DNA from 3 places in the Solibacillus sp. FSL K6-1523 genome. Region 2 is predicted to be linked to each of the others. Evidence: riboswitches for the same ligand, from Rfam matches in the RefSeq annotation. Region 2 holds a riboswitch; each other region holds the start of a gene.
The links. A riboswitch is a leader RNA that binds a small molecule or an ion and turns the genes downstream of it on or off. The one in region 2 is predicted to bind thiamine pyrophosphate.
Positions count from the first base shown of each region.

Region 1: another riboswitch for thiamine pyrophosphate. It lies ahead of MHI10_RS10330 (ABC transporter substrate-binding protein); the one in region 2 lies ahead of thiT (energy-coupled thiamine transporter ThiT).
Region 3: another riboswitch for thiamine pyrophosphate. It lies ahead of tenA (thiaminase II); the one in region 2 lies ahead of thiT (energy-coupled thiamine transporter ThiT).

Region 1 covers NZ_JBBOSU010000001.1:2,171,836-2,176,410, reverse strand. Annotated here, with positions in the region: partial or broken gene MHI10_RS10340 (putative iron-sulfur cluster-binding metallochaperone) at 99-557, shown strand; gene MHI10_RS10335 (DMT family transporter) at 913-1,785, shown strand; TPP riboswitch at 1,955-2,066, shown strand; gene MHI10_RS10330 (ABC transporter substrate-binding protein) at 2,192-3,172, shown strand; gene MHI10_RS10325 (thiamine-binding protein) at 3,176-3,466, shown strand; gene MHI10_RS10320 (ABC transporter permease) at 3,467-4,252, shown strand; gene MHI10_RS10315 (ABC transporter ATP-binding protein) at 4,227-4,575, shown strand, end outside.
Region 2 covers NZ_JBBOSU010000001.1:3,835,186-3,839,760, forward strand. Annotated here, with positions in the region: gene MHI10_RS18525 (polyphosphate kinase 2 family protein) at 1-519, opposite strand, end outside; gene map (type I methionyl aminopeptidase) at 864-1,616, opposite strand; gene thiT (energy-coupled thiamine transporter ThiT) at 1,763-2,374, opposite strand; TPP riboswitch at 2,461-2,568, opposite strand; gene MHI10_RS18540 (hypothetical protein) at 2,694-3,020, shown strand; gene MHI10_RS18550 (SMC family ATPase) at 3,271-4,575, opposite strand, start outside.
Region 3 covers NZ_JBBOSU010000001.1:845,195-849,769, reverse strand. Annotated here, with positions in the region: gene thiD (bifunctional hydroxymethylpyrimidine kinase/phosphomethylpyrimidine kinase) at 1-200, opposite strand, end outside; gene thiM (hydroxyethylthiazole kinase) at 197-952, opposite strand; gene tenA (thiaminase II) at 939-1,622, opposite strand; TPP riboswitch at 1,686-1,786, opposite strand; TPP riboswitch at 1,989-2,089, opposite strand; gene MHI10_RS03825 (endonuclease Q family protein) at 2,300-3,424, shown strand; gene MHI10_RS03820 (VanW family protein) at 3,456-4,448, opposite strand.

The DNA of each region.
Region 1 (4,575 bases), 1.7 Mb from region 2:
TCAGCTAACGAATGGCTTTAGTGCAACAATAGTTTATAGGGTTAATAAGCATGTTATACTTTGTAGATTACATAATTCATTTTAGGAAGGTGTAGCATATGTCTAATTGTTGTAATACATAGGAACAAACTTCTGAAAATAATCGTTCTGAATTGTGTCCGTCTTGTAATTTAAAAGGTAAAAAATTAAACATCATTACATTAAAATCAATGCTAAAACCAGCGATTTTAAGTACATTGGATGCAAATTTACTTCATTATTTTTGTGCATCAAAAGATTGTGATGTCGTTTATTTTGATTCAAATAAAAAAACGTATGTCACATCTGAAATTAAGGTTCCTGTTCATCAAAAAAGTGATTCCTTTGATACGCCTGTTTGCTATTGCTTCGGTTGGACAAAGGAAAAAATTAACCAATATGTTGATGAAGGGCATACCCCTAATCCGTTAGAACAAATTCGTGAAAATATGAAAGCTGACCGATGTGGTTGTGAGATAAACAATCCTCAAGGTAGTTGCTGTTTGGGGAATGTGACAAACTATGTAAAAACGCTTTAGGATTAGCTTCTACTTTCTCCAAACTATATAAAATTGCGGAAAAATAGTTTGGAGAAATCAACTAATAAATGCGCCCCTTTGTAATTGTCCAACCCTCACACCAACAACAATTTCCATTGAATTTCGTCCACATTTTCGATTTTAGTAAAATTCCCTTCCATTTTAATCAAATATTGATTATTGTTATACTATTCGTTTAACTTAATTTATCCGGGGTTCAAACCCCTGGATAAATTAAGTTAAGCCCCGGCGGATGTCACAGATTTTTTGGATGAGTTTTTCGAGCAAGCCCGAAAAAAATCTGGACGCAATTACGCCGAGGCGTAATTGATATAGAAAGAGAGAAGGAATATTTATGCAGAAGTATAAAGGCGAAATTTTGATGCTCATAACGGCCGTCATGTGGGGGAGCGGTTTCATTGGGATGGCAGTCGGCTTAGAATATTGGACCGTCTTTCAACTAATGGCGGGTCGCTTTTTATTAGCGTCCATTATTTTAAGTATTATTTTTTATAAAAAGTTGAAATTAATTACGAAAAGTGTTCTTTGGAAAGGTGCTGTACTTGGTGCGATCTTATTTGGCGCATTTACATTGCAAACGATGGGGCTGGAGTACACGACACCATCGAAAAATGCTTTTTTAACCGCATTAAATGTCATTATTGTGCCGATTATTGCGTATGTCATTTATAAACGCCGTATTGATCGTTTCGAATTTATCGCTGCTGGCATGGCAATCGTCGGAATTGGCTTTTTATCGCTACAAGACTCGCTCACAATTAACTTTGGCGATTTCCTGTCTATTTTATGTGCAGTTGGTTTTGCTTTTGATATTTTCTATACGAATGTTTTCGTTAAAACAGAGGATGCACTTGCTTTAACAATCGTTCAGTTTTATACGGCAACGATTTTAAGTATGATTTCATTACTTGCACTTGGTGAGGTGCCAACTACATATTCTACGGAAGGAATTTACATCATTCTTTACTTAGCGGTTTTCTGTACAGCGGTTGCGTATGTGTGCCAAAATATTGGAATGCAATATGCCAATCCAACAAAGTCTGCAATTATTCTATCAACGGAAGCTTTATTCGGTACGATGTTTTCGGTATGGTTATTAAGCGAGATTTTAACGGGTCGCATGTGGATTGGTTGTGTGTTAATTTTTGTTGCCATTATATTCGCTGAGGTCAAGCCAACCTTTAGAAGAAAAAAAGTATATGTCTAATGAATTGAAAAAGATGAAATACGTGCCATTTCGCATAAAATTATCTAGTATTCGTACTTTATTCGCGTATAGATGACAAGATTTTAAAGTGAAAAATCGGAAAACTAGATAAATTAAGCTTGACCAATGCAGTCGTTATCGTTACGATAGGCATTGAAAAGTTCATAGACTAAAAATGTAGGGGTGCTAGTGTTGCTAGCTGAGAAAGTGTTCCATGGAGAGGCTTACCCTTTGAACCTGAACTGGTTAATACCGGCGGAGGAAACATTGTCATGTAGATTGTTATGTCATTGATTTCGTATAACTATCTGTTGCTTGTTTAACGCTCGGTGCATATTGTACCGGGCGTTTTTTACATTTTTCTATGGTAATTTTCATTCTGATACAAATAAAAGGAGGAATTTACATGTGGAAATGGTTAAGTATTATTGGCATGACATTGCTTTTAGTCGGCTGTCAGCAAAATGCGAAAACGGGAGATTCAGATTTAACGAAAGTTCAAGTAGTGCTTGATTGGACACCAAATACGAATCATACGGGCTTATACGTCGCGCAGGAAAAAGGCTATTTTGAGGAAGCAGGGCTAGATGTTGAAATTATTCAACCAGGTGATGCTGGTGCAGATCAGCTTGTTGCAACAGGCAAAGCACAGTTTGGCATTAGTGCACAAGAATCTGTTACACAGGCACGTTTACAAGGTGTCCCACTCGTTTCCATTGCAGCGATTATTCAGCACAATACATCAGGCTTTGCATCACTAAAGGAAACAGGCATTGAAACGCCAAAAGATTTTGAAGGAAAAACATACGGTGGATGGGGTTCACCAATTGAACAGGCCATTATTAAAACGGTTATGGAAATGGCAGATGGAGATGTCAATAAAGTAGACATTATTAATGCAGGTAATGCAGACTTTTTCAATATGATGAAACAAAACATTGATTTTGCATGGATGTACTACGGCTGGACAGGCATTGAAGCCGAGTTACGTGGGCAAGCTATTGATATGCTTTATTTAACGGATTATGCGAAAGAATTGGATTATTATACACCGGTCATTATTGCGAATGAAAAATACATTGCCAAGGAAGACGAAACGGTTCGCGCCTTTATGCAAGCGGTAACTAAAGGCTATGAACTAGCGATTAACGAACCGGAAGAAGCGGCAAGTATGCTATTAAAAGCAGTGCCAGAATTAGATGAAGATTTAGTTGTGAACAGTGCAATTTGGTTAGCAGATCAATACCAAGCAGATGCAAAACAGTGGGGCATTCAATCATTGGAAGTTTGGGAAAACTACGCGAATTGGATGTTCGAAAATCAATTAATTGAAAAAGAACTTGATGCTGAAAAAGCATTTACAAATCAATTTTTATCGGAGGAATAAAAAATGGCGAACAGTTTAGTAAGTATTCAAATTATCCCGAAAACAGAGCGTTATGAGGATGTCATTCCATATGTCGATGCAGCAATTGCGATGATTGATGCATCAGGCATTGTTTACAGAGTAGGTCCACTGGAAACTACAATGGAAGGTGAGCTAACGCAACTTCTACAACTAATCGAAAAGATGAATGAAAAAATGGTGGAAATGGGTGCAATCAGCGTCATTTCTCAAGTGAAAATATTTTATAACCCACAAGGCGCAGCGATTGAAACATTAACAGGGAAATACGATTAAATGGACTTTTTGAAAAAATATAGTGTTACAGTAGGCTTTTTAATTAGCTTACTACTCATCGTAGAAATTGCAGTGCGATTACTTGATTTACCAACATGGCTTTTCCCAGCACCATCCATCGTAATAATAGAGCTCTTCCAAACGTCGGGTGAACTGTTACCACATGTTATGGCAACGGTTAAGCTAACATTTATCGGATTAATTGCTGGTAGTGTACTCGGTTTTATTGTGGGGATTTTATTACATCTACTGCCGATTGTCCATAAGATTGGCTATCCATTAATCCTTATTTCACAAAATATCCCGACGCTTGTACTTGCGCCGCTATTAATCATTTGGTTTGGTTTTGGATTGATGCCAAAAGTCGTCATTATTGGGTTAGTCTGTTTCTTCCCAATTGCCATTGCTCTGTTGGATGGGTTACGTCAAACGACACCCGAACTACGACAATATTTCCAAATGGCTGGTGCGACAAAATGGCAGCAATTTTGGAAGCTTGAGCTGCCGTTCGCGATGCCTGCATTATTTTCAGGGTTAAAAATTGCCGCTACTTATAGTGTGATGGGTGCAGTCATTACGGAATGGCTAGGCGCGAAACAGGGAATTGGGGTGTACATGACACTTGCACAATCGGCCTTTCGCACGGATCGCGTGTTTGTTGCGATTACCCTTATTGTCATTTTAAGTTTATGCATTTTCGGAATTATTCGCCTTATTGAAGAACGCGTTGTACATAACTATAAAAAGGAGGGACCGCAACATGCTAACCATTCAAGCACTTCATAAGCAATTTCAGCAGCAAGACGTTTTACAAGGTATTGATTTACATGTGCAAGACGGGGAAATTGTTGCATTGCTCGGTCCTTCTGGTAGTGGGAAAAGTACATTATTGCAATGTGTTGGTGGAATATTGCCACCATCATCCGGTCAAATTTTCATTGACGACACGTTAATTAATGGGGAAAGCGGACATATTAGCTATATGCCACAGCATCACTGCTTACTACCTTGGCGCACGGTGTTACAAAATGTATTGCTTGCCCAAGAATTATCAGGAACGGTTAATAAAGAAGAGGCAACGGAATGGATTGAGCGGATTGGATTAGGGG
Region 2 (4,575 bases):
TTTATACGGATCTTCTGCACGATCATTGAAGCGCTTTAATTGCTCCTCTGAATCAATGTGAATCCAGAATTTCATCATGATATAATCACCATCTGTTAATTGTGCTTCAAAATTATTTATTTCTTCGTAAGCGCGTTTCCATTCATCTTCAGTCGCAAATTTTTCAATTCGTTCAACGAGTACACGACCATACCAAGAACGGTCAAATATCGCGATTTGACCATGCTGTGGCAACTTACGCCAAAAACGGTGCATATAATGGTAACGAAGCTCGTGTGGTTGTGGGGCTGAAATAGGGTGTACAACTAGGCCTCGTGGGTCGATACGCTCTGTTAAACGTTTAATCGCGCCACCCTTACCAGCTGCATCCATCCCTTCAAAAGCTAAAATTAATCCGATTTTATTATTAAATAAAAACTGTTGCGCATTTAGCATTTCATATTGTAGAACTTTCAACTTTTTCTTGTACATTTTCTTATCTAATTCTAATGATAAATCCAAATCCTTTAATTGCTTCATCTTTTTCATCCTCCCCTTGTTCAACTACTATTAGTTTACTTGAAATTATCTGAATTTGGTAATTTTCGTTCGTTTGTGCTTTTTTACACATATTTCTTTGTAAACGGAAGGATGGTTTTACTTTTTAATATAAATACAAATTGGACATACATTATTTTATTTGAATACCGGTCTTTTCACCTTCTAATTCCACTAGTTTTTATTTAAGTATGCTTCTTACCAATTTATGCTTTTAGCTTTTCAATTATTAGTATTTTCAATGTGCAATTCCCAATCAAAAGTCCATATAAAATAATAAATTACAAAAAAATCGTAACGGCTAAAAAATGCCGTTACGATTTTTATTAGTCTTCTAACATTGTTAAAATAATTGGTTTATCTTTTGTAACAATAATGGAATGCTCAATTTGGGCAACTAATGATTTATCTGGTGTTACGAATGTCCAGCCGTCACCTGATTCCACAATATGCTCTGCTTTTGCCGAGATGAATGGCTCTACTGCAAGGACCATTCCCTCTTTCATAATTGTCGTATCCCATGCGTCGTAATAATTTAAAATATGGTCAGGTGCTTCATGTAAAGATTTACCTAAGCCGTGGCCTGTTAAGTTCATAATAACCGTTAAACCGTGATCGCGTGCTTCGCGTTCTACTGCTTTACCAATTTGGTTTAATTTTGAACCAGCTTTTACTTTTGTAAACGCACGCTCAAGCGCTGATTTTGCTACTGCACATAATTTCTCTTTATCTTCATAGCCTTCACCAACTACGAAAGAAATCCCTGTATCTGCAAAATAGCCGTCTAAAGATCCTGAAACGTCAATATTAACGATGTCACCTTCTTGGATTTTCTTTGAACCTGGAATACCATGTGCTACCTCATGATTAACACTAATACAAGTGTATCCTGGGAAATCATATTCCCCTTTTGGTCCTGAAATGGCTCCTGCTTCCGCAAACATGCGCCCTGCAATTTCATCCAATTCTTTCGTAGTAACACCCGGAACTGTCGCAAGCTTCATCGCCTCACGAATCTCCGCGCATATGCGACCAATCTTTTTAAACGCTTGGATTTCTTCTTGAGTTGTAACAATCATGTTAAACTTCCTTCCTTCTAATAATGTCTACCCTACACTATAACATATATTGCAACATGGCGAAAATTCCTACCTACCAATAAAAAGAGTGTCCCCAATTCGAGACACTCCTCCATTTTTAGTTATTTATTTTATCGATTGTACCGTCAGCTGGATGTTGAACTTTCATTAATTGAAGCTGGGGATTTCCCTTTAATTGAGTCAAACGTTTTTAATAATCTTGGCGCAGTAGTGAATAATAATACCGCTACTATAGCTGTTAAAATCGTTGCTGGTAGCATATACGAAGTGTTATAAATGATTGAATATTTCCATACATTTTCATCACCTGCATATTCCTTAAAGAATACAACACCTGCTATTAGGTGTGCGCTGAATCGTAAAAATCCACCGATGAAAATTCCGATGACAATATAAGTCGTCATTTTCGCTTTGTTTAATGCTTGTGATGCTTCAAGTAATGGTTTGCGTACAATAGCAGCTAACCCCACCACTGTAAAAGCAATACCGTAATCAAGTAGTGCCTGTACCCAATGTGCAATAAAGGCACCGAATGCCATTTGTAAAATCCCAATAATTAACCCTGTTGCCAAACCTGCTACTATGCCCCAACGAATCGCCATTAATACGATAGGTAGCATGACAAAGCTAATGGATCCACCTTGTGCCCACAAGCTAAACGAAAACTGGTCTAACACTAGCCCGATGGCAGCAAAAATTGCAATTTCCACCATCATTAATAATTTCTTTTTGTCCAAAATAAATCTCCTCCTTTTTTCGATGTAAAAAGTGAGAAGGAATAGAAAAAAACGATAGCAGGACAGAGCCTGACTATCGTTTATTAGTCGGTTTCTATCCACATCCCTACGCAAGTGTTAACTTACAGGTTCAAAGAGTCCGTGCATTACGTGCACAATCTCAGCCAACAAATTTGGCACCCCTTGTGGTTACATCTTTTTAATTGTTCAGACTACTCAATTATATCCAGTTGTAGTAAAATTATCAATACTATATTTTTTTGTTACGGCTCGATAACTTAGTACATTTTCGAATATAAAAGTAAAGGAGTTGACCTTTTTGGATAATTCAAAAGGTTTGAGTGCAATTGGCTATTTAAGTATCTTTTTTGCGCCATTCATTGTCCCGTTATTTATATTTTTGGTGAGTAAGGAACAAGTTGTTCGCTCTCATGCCAAACGCGCTTTTATTTCACATTCAGTCCCGTTCGTTTTAGGTATTATATTTTTACTATTATTTGTTTCAGCATCATTTTTCGCATTATATACAACCTCTTTTAATGGAAATACTTTTTTACTTTCCGCAATTATTTTTATTTTGTACCTTCTTCTATTCATTTCCATTGCCATTTGGAACTTAGTGCAAGCCATTAAAGTATTGCGTTAATGTTTTTTAAATTGGACATACTAATTATAAAATCCAATAAAAGAAGCTAAAGGAGTGCTCCATTATGAAGCTAAAAAAAATAATAAAAACCGCCATTAAATATGCACCTATTGTATATCCAATCGTCAGAAAATTAATTGATAATCGATCAAAGTCAAAGCATCTAAAAATGTGAACATAATTGCTGGATACCATTTATATATGCATAAAAAACCATTTTGCACGCCGTCAAAATGGTTTTTCTGTGTTCTTATTTTATAATAATCTCCGTTTTACTATGCCCTTCTTTTAGCTTTTGCACTTGTAATATGGCTGGCATTGCTGCTTTTAATTCGGCAACATGTGAAATGACACCAATTAATCGCCCTGTTTGTTGCAAATCGATTAAAATATCAATCGCTTTTCGGAGTGATTCCTCATCTAATGTTCCGAAGCCTTCATCAATAAACATCGTATCAATGTGGACGCTTCCTTGCACACTTTGAATAACATCCGCCATTCCTAATGCAAGGGCAAGTGAAGCATTGAATTTTTCCCCGCCAGAAAGTGTTTTAACATCGCGCGTTTGCCCTGTATTACTGTCAAATACATCAATGCTTAGTCCACTTTGCGCATTTCCTTCCTTACGTCCCGTTGACTTTAAGAAATATTGACCATTCGATAACACACGCAATCGCTCATTCGCTGCATGTGTCACTTTTTCTAAATAACCAATTTGTGCAAAGCGTTCAAATGAAATTTTCGCTTCATTTTGGCCACGTATGACATCATAAATTTGCTCTACTTGAATTAACTTTTCTTTATATTGCTCAATTTCAGTTGCTACTTTTTGCAGTCGAATTTTCGTTGTTCGGCATTGCTCTACATATGATTCAGCCTGTTTAAAGTCTGCATATAGCTTCTCAAATTGTTCATTCAATTCATTAATTTTCTGCGCCCATGCCGTTAAATCAACAGGTTCTTTCCCTGCTAATTGAGCAGAATCTTCCGCGATTTGAACGGCAATTGTATGCATCTTTTGTCGGAACTCTTCAATTTTTTGACGTATTTGTTGCTGGACTTCCATCGTTAAAATCGAATTTTTATAGCTTGTCTCGTCTGCAAACTCGGCATTTTCTAGCGCTAATAAATATTCTGATTTCGCCTTTGATTCCTCTTGAAGCTGGTCAATTTCCCGCCCCTTAGCATGTTCAAAATTTGCTGCACATGTTTTTTCTTTTAATTGTGCTTGTTGTAGATGTTGGGTAGCTTGGTCAATTTCCCTTTTTAAAGTTTCATGCTTCAATTGCTCCGCCTGTAATGCTGCATTCACTTGTTGCACCGTTGTAAATTGTGGCAGCATCGACTTTTCACTTTGCTCTAGTTTTCCTTGTTCCAGAGCTAATTGCGTATTTACATTCGTTACATAAGTACGCCCTTTATCTATACGAGTTTGCAATGCCTCTAGCTGTTTAGCAAGCACTTCTTGCGTTTGTTTTTCTGTTACTAATTGTGCCTGTTGCTGCTTCATTTTTTGCAATGCTTGTGCCAACTCGTTTGTCGTTTGTTCATATTG
Region 3 (4,575 bases), 3.0 Mb from region 2:
GCAAATACAGCCTCCATTTGAGCTTGGATAAAATCAGGCGTCGCTGGAAAAATACTCGACACACCTAATGTGTTTTGAGCAGTTAAAGCCGTAATAACCGTCGTTCCGTATACACCGAGCTCTTGAAACGTTTTCAAATCCGCTTGTATACCTGCTCCGCCACTACTATCGGAACCTGCAATCGTCATCACAATATTCATAGTTGCTCCCTCAATGCGGATTTTTCAAGGCCATTTAAAACATTCACTTGTATCGAACCCATATACTGCGCTTCACTACTGGCCTCTGCCGCTATTTGTTTATATTGCTGTAAAACTTGCTGTAAATTTGTTATTTGATCCCCTTCAACACTTAATGCCGCACTACAAATAGCACTTAGTAAACAACCAGACCCTGTAATTTGCGTGATTCGTGCATCGCCGCCATTAATTTGCTCTACTACATGACCATCCGTCACAACATCCGTTTCTCCTGTGGCAATAACAGTTGTATTCCACTTTTTTGCTACTTGCATCGCAACTGCAACCGTATCCATGGTCCCTTCTCCACTGTCGACACCTTTTGACTCCCACTGAACCCCCGCGATTGCTGCCAGTTCACCTACATTACAGCGGATTGCATCAAAACGGATTTGCTCAAGCAATTGCTGAACAATCTTTTTTCGGAATACTGTAGCTCCACCCCCTACTGGATCAAGTACAATCGGAATATTTAACTCATTCGCCTTTTTCCCAGCAATCAACATCGCTTCAAACGTCCATGTATTGATAGTCCCGATATTAATTAACAGGGTATCTGCCATTGCGACCATTTCCGCCACTTCATCCTTATCATCTGCCATGACAGGTGAAGCGCCAATTGCCAACAAGCCATTCGCTGTAAAATTGGCGACCACATAATTCGTTATACAGTGAACGAGCGGTTTTTTCAGGTGAATTTTATGCATAGTCATATTGCGCGACCTCATTTTCCCAATTTTCTAACGTCCAAGGCATTTCCCAAAATTTCCATTCGTAATAACAGCTTTTCACAAAATGTGCTTTAAAAATAGCTATTTTTTCAGGCTGTTCTTTTACATAGCGGTCCATTAACGCTTTTTGGAAGTCAATTGTCGCTTTAAAATCATCCGCGCTATACATCGCAATCCAATCTTCATATAACTTCACACCTGGTTTGGCATCTTTATATTTCTCACCAATTTCCTGATATAACCAAGGACATGGAAACATCGCTGCAAACGCCTCTGCAACATCTCCATTATGTGCAGCATTATACATATGACTCACATAATTATACGCAGCAGGTGCAGGCTCAAATGCTTCTAACTCCTCTTCAGATACAGCTAGTTCAGCAAAGACTGTCCGGTGCAACTCCAGCTCTCCTTCGTGAATAAAGCGCGCCATATCTAAATAATATGCAATGTCATCACTCTGCTCCGCCTTTGAAGCCGCAATTGCTAGTACTTTTGTGTAATGCTTTAAATAATACGCGTCTTGCATCATATAATATTTGAATTTTTCAATTGGAAGCGTCCCATCCACAAGCCCTTTCACAAATGGATGCTCAAAACTCCCTTCCCAATATAAATCTGTTTCTTTTCTTACCTCATCACAAAATGTCATCATTCTTCCTCCTTGTGGTAGGCATAAGAACAAAAAAACGCTTCCATATGCGTATAGCAAAGAAGCGTCTTACTCATTGCTCCCTACGCCAGTATTAACTGAACAGGTTCTAAGGGTCAGGTTTTAACCTTCTCAACGCATAGAGCGTCCCCCCGCTAAAATCAATTACGCCTCGGCGTAATTGCGTCCAGATTTTTTCGAGTTCGCTCGAAAAACACCCTAAAAAAATCTGTGACATCCGCCGGGGGCTTAACTTGATTCAGTTGGGGTTTGAAACCCTTCTGAATCAAGTTAAATATTTACTTGGAAAAACAAAAAGCTCCCCATAAAGGAGAGCTCATGTACAAAAAAATGCGAAATAGACGAATCGCTATGTACTTTGCTCCCTACGCCAGTGTTAACTGAACAGGTTCCAAGAGTCAGGTTTTAACCTTCTCAACGCATAGAGCGTCCCCCCGCAAATATTTTAATTACTTTTATGCTATCATTGTTTCCATTGAATTGCCAATAGTATTTTTATTCCGTCTTTTAGGGAACAGAAGGATCACTAAAAAAACAGGGAATTATTCCATCGTATAACTCAAATTTAATAACACATCCTTAATTTAGAAAGGTGGAGAGAATAGAACGTGTTAAAAAACTTTTATGCAGATTTGCATATCCACATTGGGCGCACAATGAATGGACGCGCAGTAAAAATTACGGGTAGTAAAACATTAACTTTAGCGAATATTTTACAAACAGCTAGTTCGCAAAAGGGGCTTGAATTAATCGGGATTATTGACTGTCATTCACCAGGGGTACTGGAAGAAATGGAGCACTTAATGGCGGAAGGTTCACTTGTACCACTCGCTGAAGGGGGACTGCGATATGAAAATACAACACTCATTTTAGGTTCTGAAATTGAAATTTATGATATGAATTGCCACGGACCAATACATGTTCTCGCTTTTTTCCCGACAATTACGCTCATGAAGGACTTTTCTAATTGGATGCGTGAACATGTTACGAATATAAATTTGAGCTCGCAGCGTATTTATTGTGACGCGAAAACATTGCAACATAAAGTCGTTGAACTCGGCGGCTTGTTCATCCCAGCCCATGTATTTACACCTTTTAAAAGCTTATATGGAAAAGGTGTGCTGCGGAGCTTAACGGAAGTATTTGATCCGACGATGATTGATGCAATTGAACTTGGCCTTAGCTCCGATACCGAGATGGTAAGCAAAATACAGGAGCTTGAACAGTATACATTTGTTACCAACTCCGATGCTCACTCTCTAGGCAAAATGGCGCGGGAATATCAAACATTGCTTTTAGCGGATGCGAATTTTGTAGAGCTGAAAAAAGCACTACACAATATAGATGGTCGAACTGTAGGCGCAAATTATGGGTTACATCCGCTTCTTGGAAAGTATCACCAAACGGTATGCGCCAAGTGTGGTTGTCATGTGCAGGAAGAGACTGAGCAATGTCCTGAATGTGGCAGTAAACAAATTATTAAAGGTGTGGCGACGCGCATTCAGGAACTTTCTTCTGAAAATCATATAACAGAGCGAAAAAGGCCACCCTACATCCATCAAGTACCATTAGATTTCATTCCAGGTATTGGTCCAAAAGTGATGCAAAAATTACTTGCTGCATTTGGTACCGAGATGGATATTATACACCGCACAACCGTTCAGCAATTAGCGACCGTTGTCCCACAAAAAATTGCCGAAAGAATTGATTTAGCGAGAACGGGTCAACTACAATTCGCAGTCGGTGGTGGCGGCGTTTATGGGAAGGTTCAATTCGAATGACTGAATTGAACCTTTTCTTTTTTCACATGGATTAATTCTTTTTCAGCATCTCCACATAATCCTTTGATGTTCTTAATTCTATAGTGAGCGAGCCCTTTCTATAAATCGCTTTTACAATAAAAGGCACCCCACTTATATTTTGAAAACGATAATCTAGTGTGCCATAGGAGACCGTTGCATCTCTTTCTTTCGGTACATAGCCTACATCTAATGAATGATGATGTCTTTCTAACGTGGCAATATGCACTTGATCAACCGCGTTAAAAAGCGTGGACGATGTTTGGCAAATTCCTCCGCCAATCCCCATTACAAGCTTTTTATTAATAATTTCAGGCGCTGGTTGGTAGCCATTTTCTACATCTCTAGGTCCAACATTCAAATTAAAAGAAAAGAAATCACCACTACCGACAATGAGATTGTGAATCGCCTTTGCTGAAAGCTCGATATTTTTATTTCTCCCAGCATTAGAAGTTTTAAAATAAGTTGTATACGAGGCAATGACTACATCGTCCAGGCTTTCGATGTTGGCAGCACTATAATTGCTTTCCGTTATATACAAAGGCAATGTAACCGTCGCACTTTTATCAGATGTAGCTAATATTTTTTCCACTAATTCACTTTCTTTTAATATAACTAGAGGACTCCCCTTAATAATCTTGCCATCTTCCCCTAGTTTATCAAGCACCATTTTCTGATCATAGCCTACTACAGTTGCCGATCCTCTGGCTAATTCTTTTGCGATCTGTTCGATTTCTTTTACGTAGGCTGTGAAATCCTTTTCGTAACCGAGATCTGTCGGCACAATTGTTTTAATTACTGTAGTCGTATTTGGATCAATTAATTTAATTTCAACGGGCTGTGTAATCACTGTTTCGTTATTACCCTTTTCTTCTATGACAGCATTTTCATATTGGGCTACTTGCTGGACTTCCTCAACTTTCCGCTCCTCTTTCTCAGAAAAGTCTAAACAACTTGCTAACACAACAGAACTCAGAATAATCAGTGGTATAAAGTTTTTTTTCATTCAATTTACCTCTAGCCATCATATTTTAATAATGGATATTTTCAATCACTTTGGCATTGTATGCAAATGTAAATACGCATGTGCGTCTCTGTTTTTTACTTATGATTATTATGGACTTAATGAATGA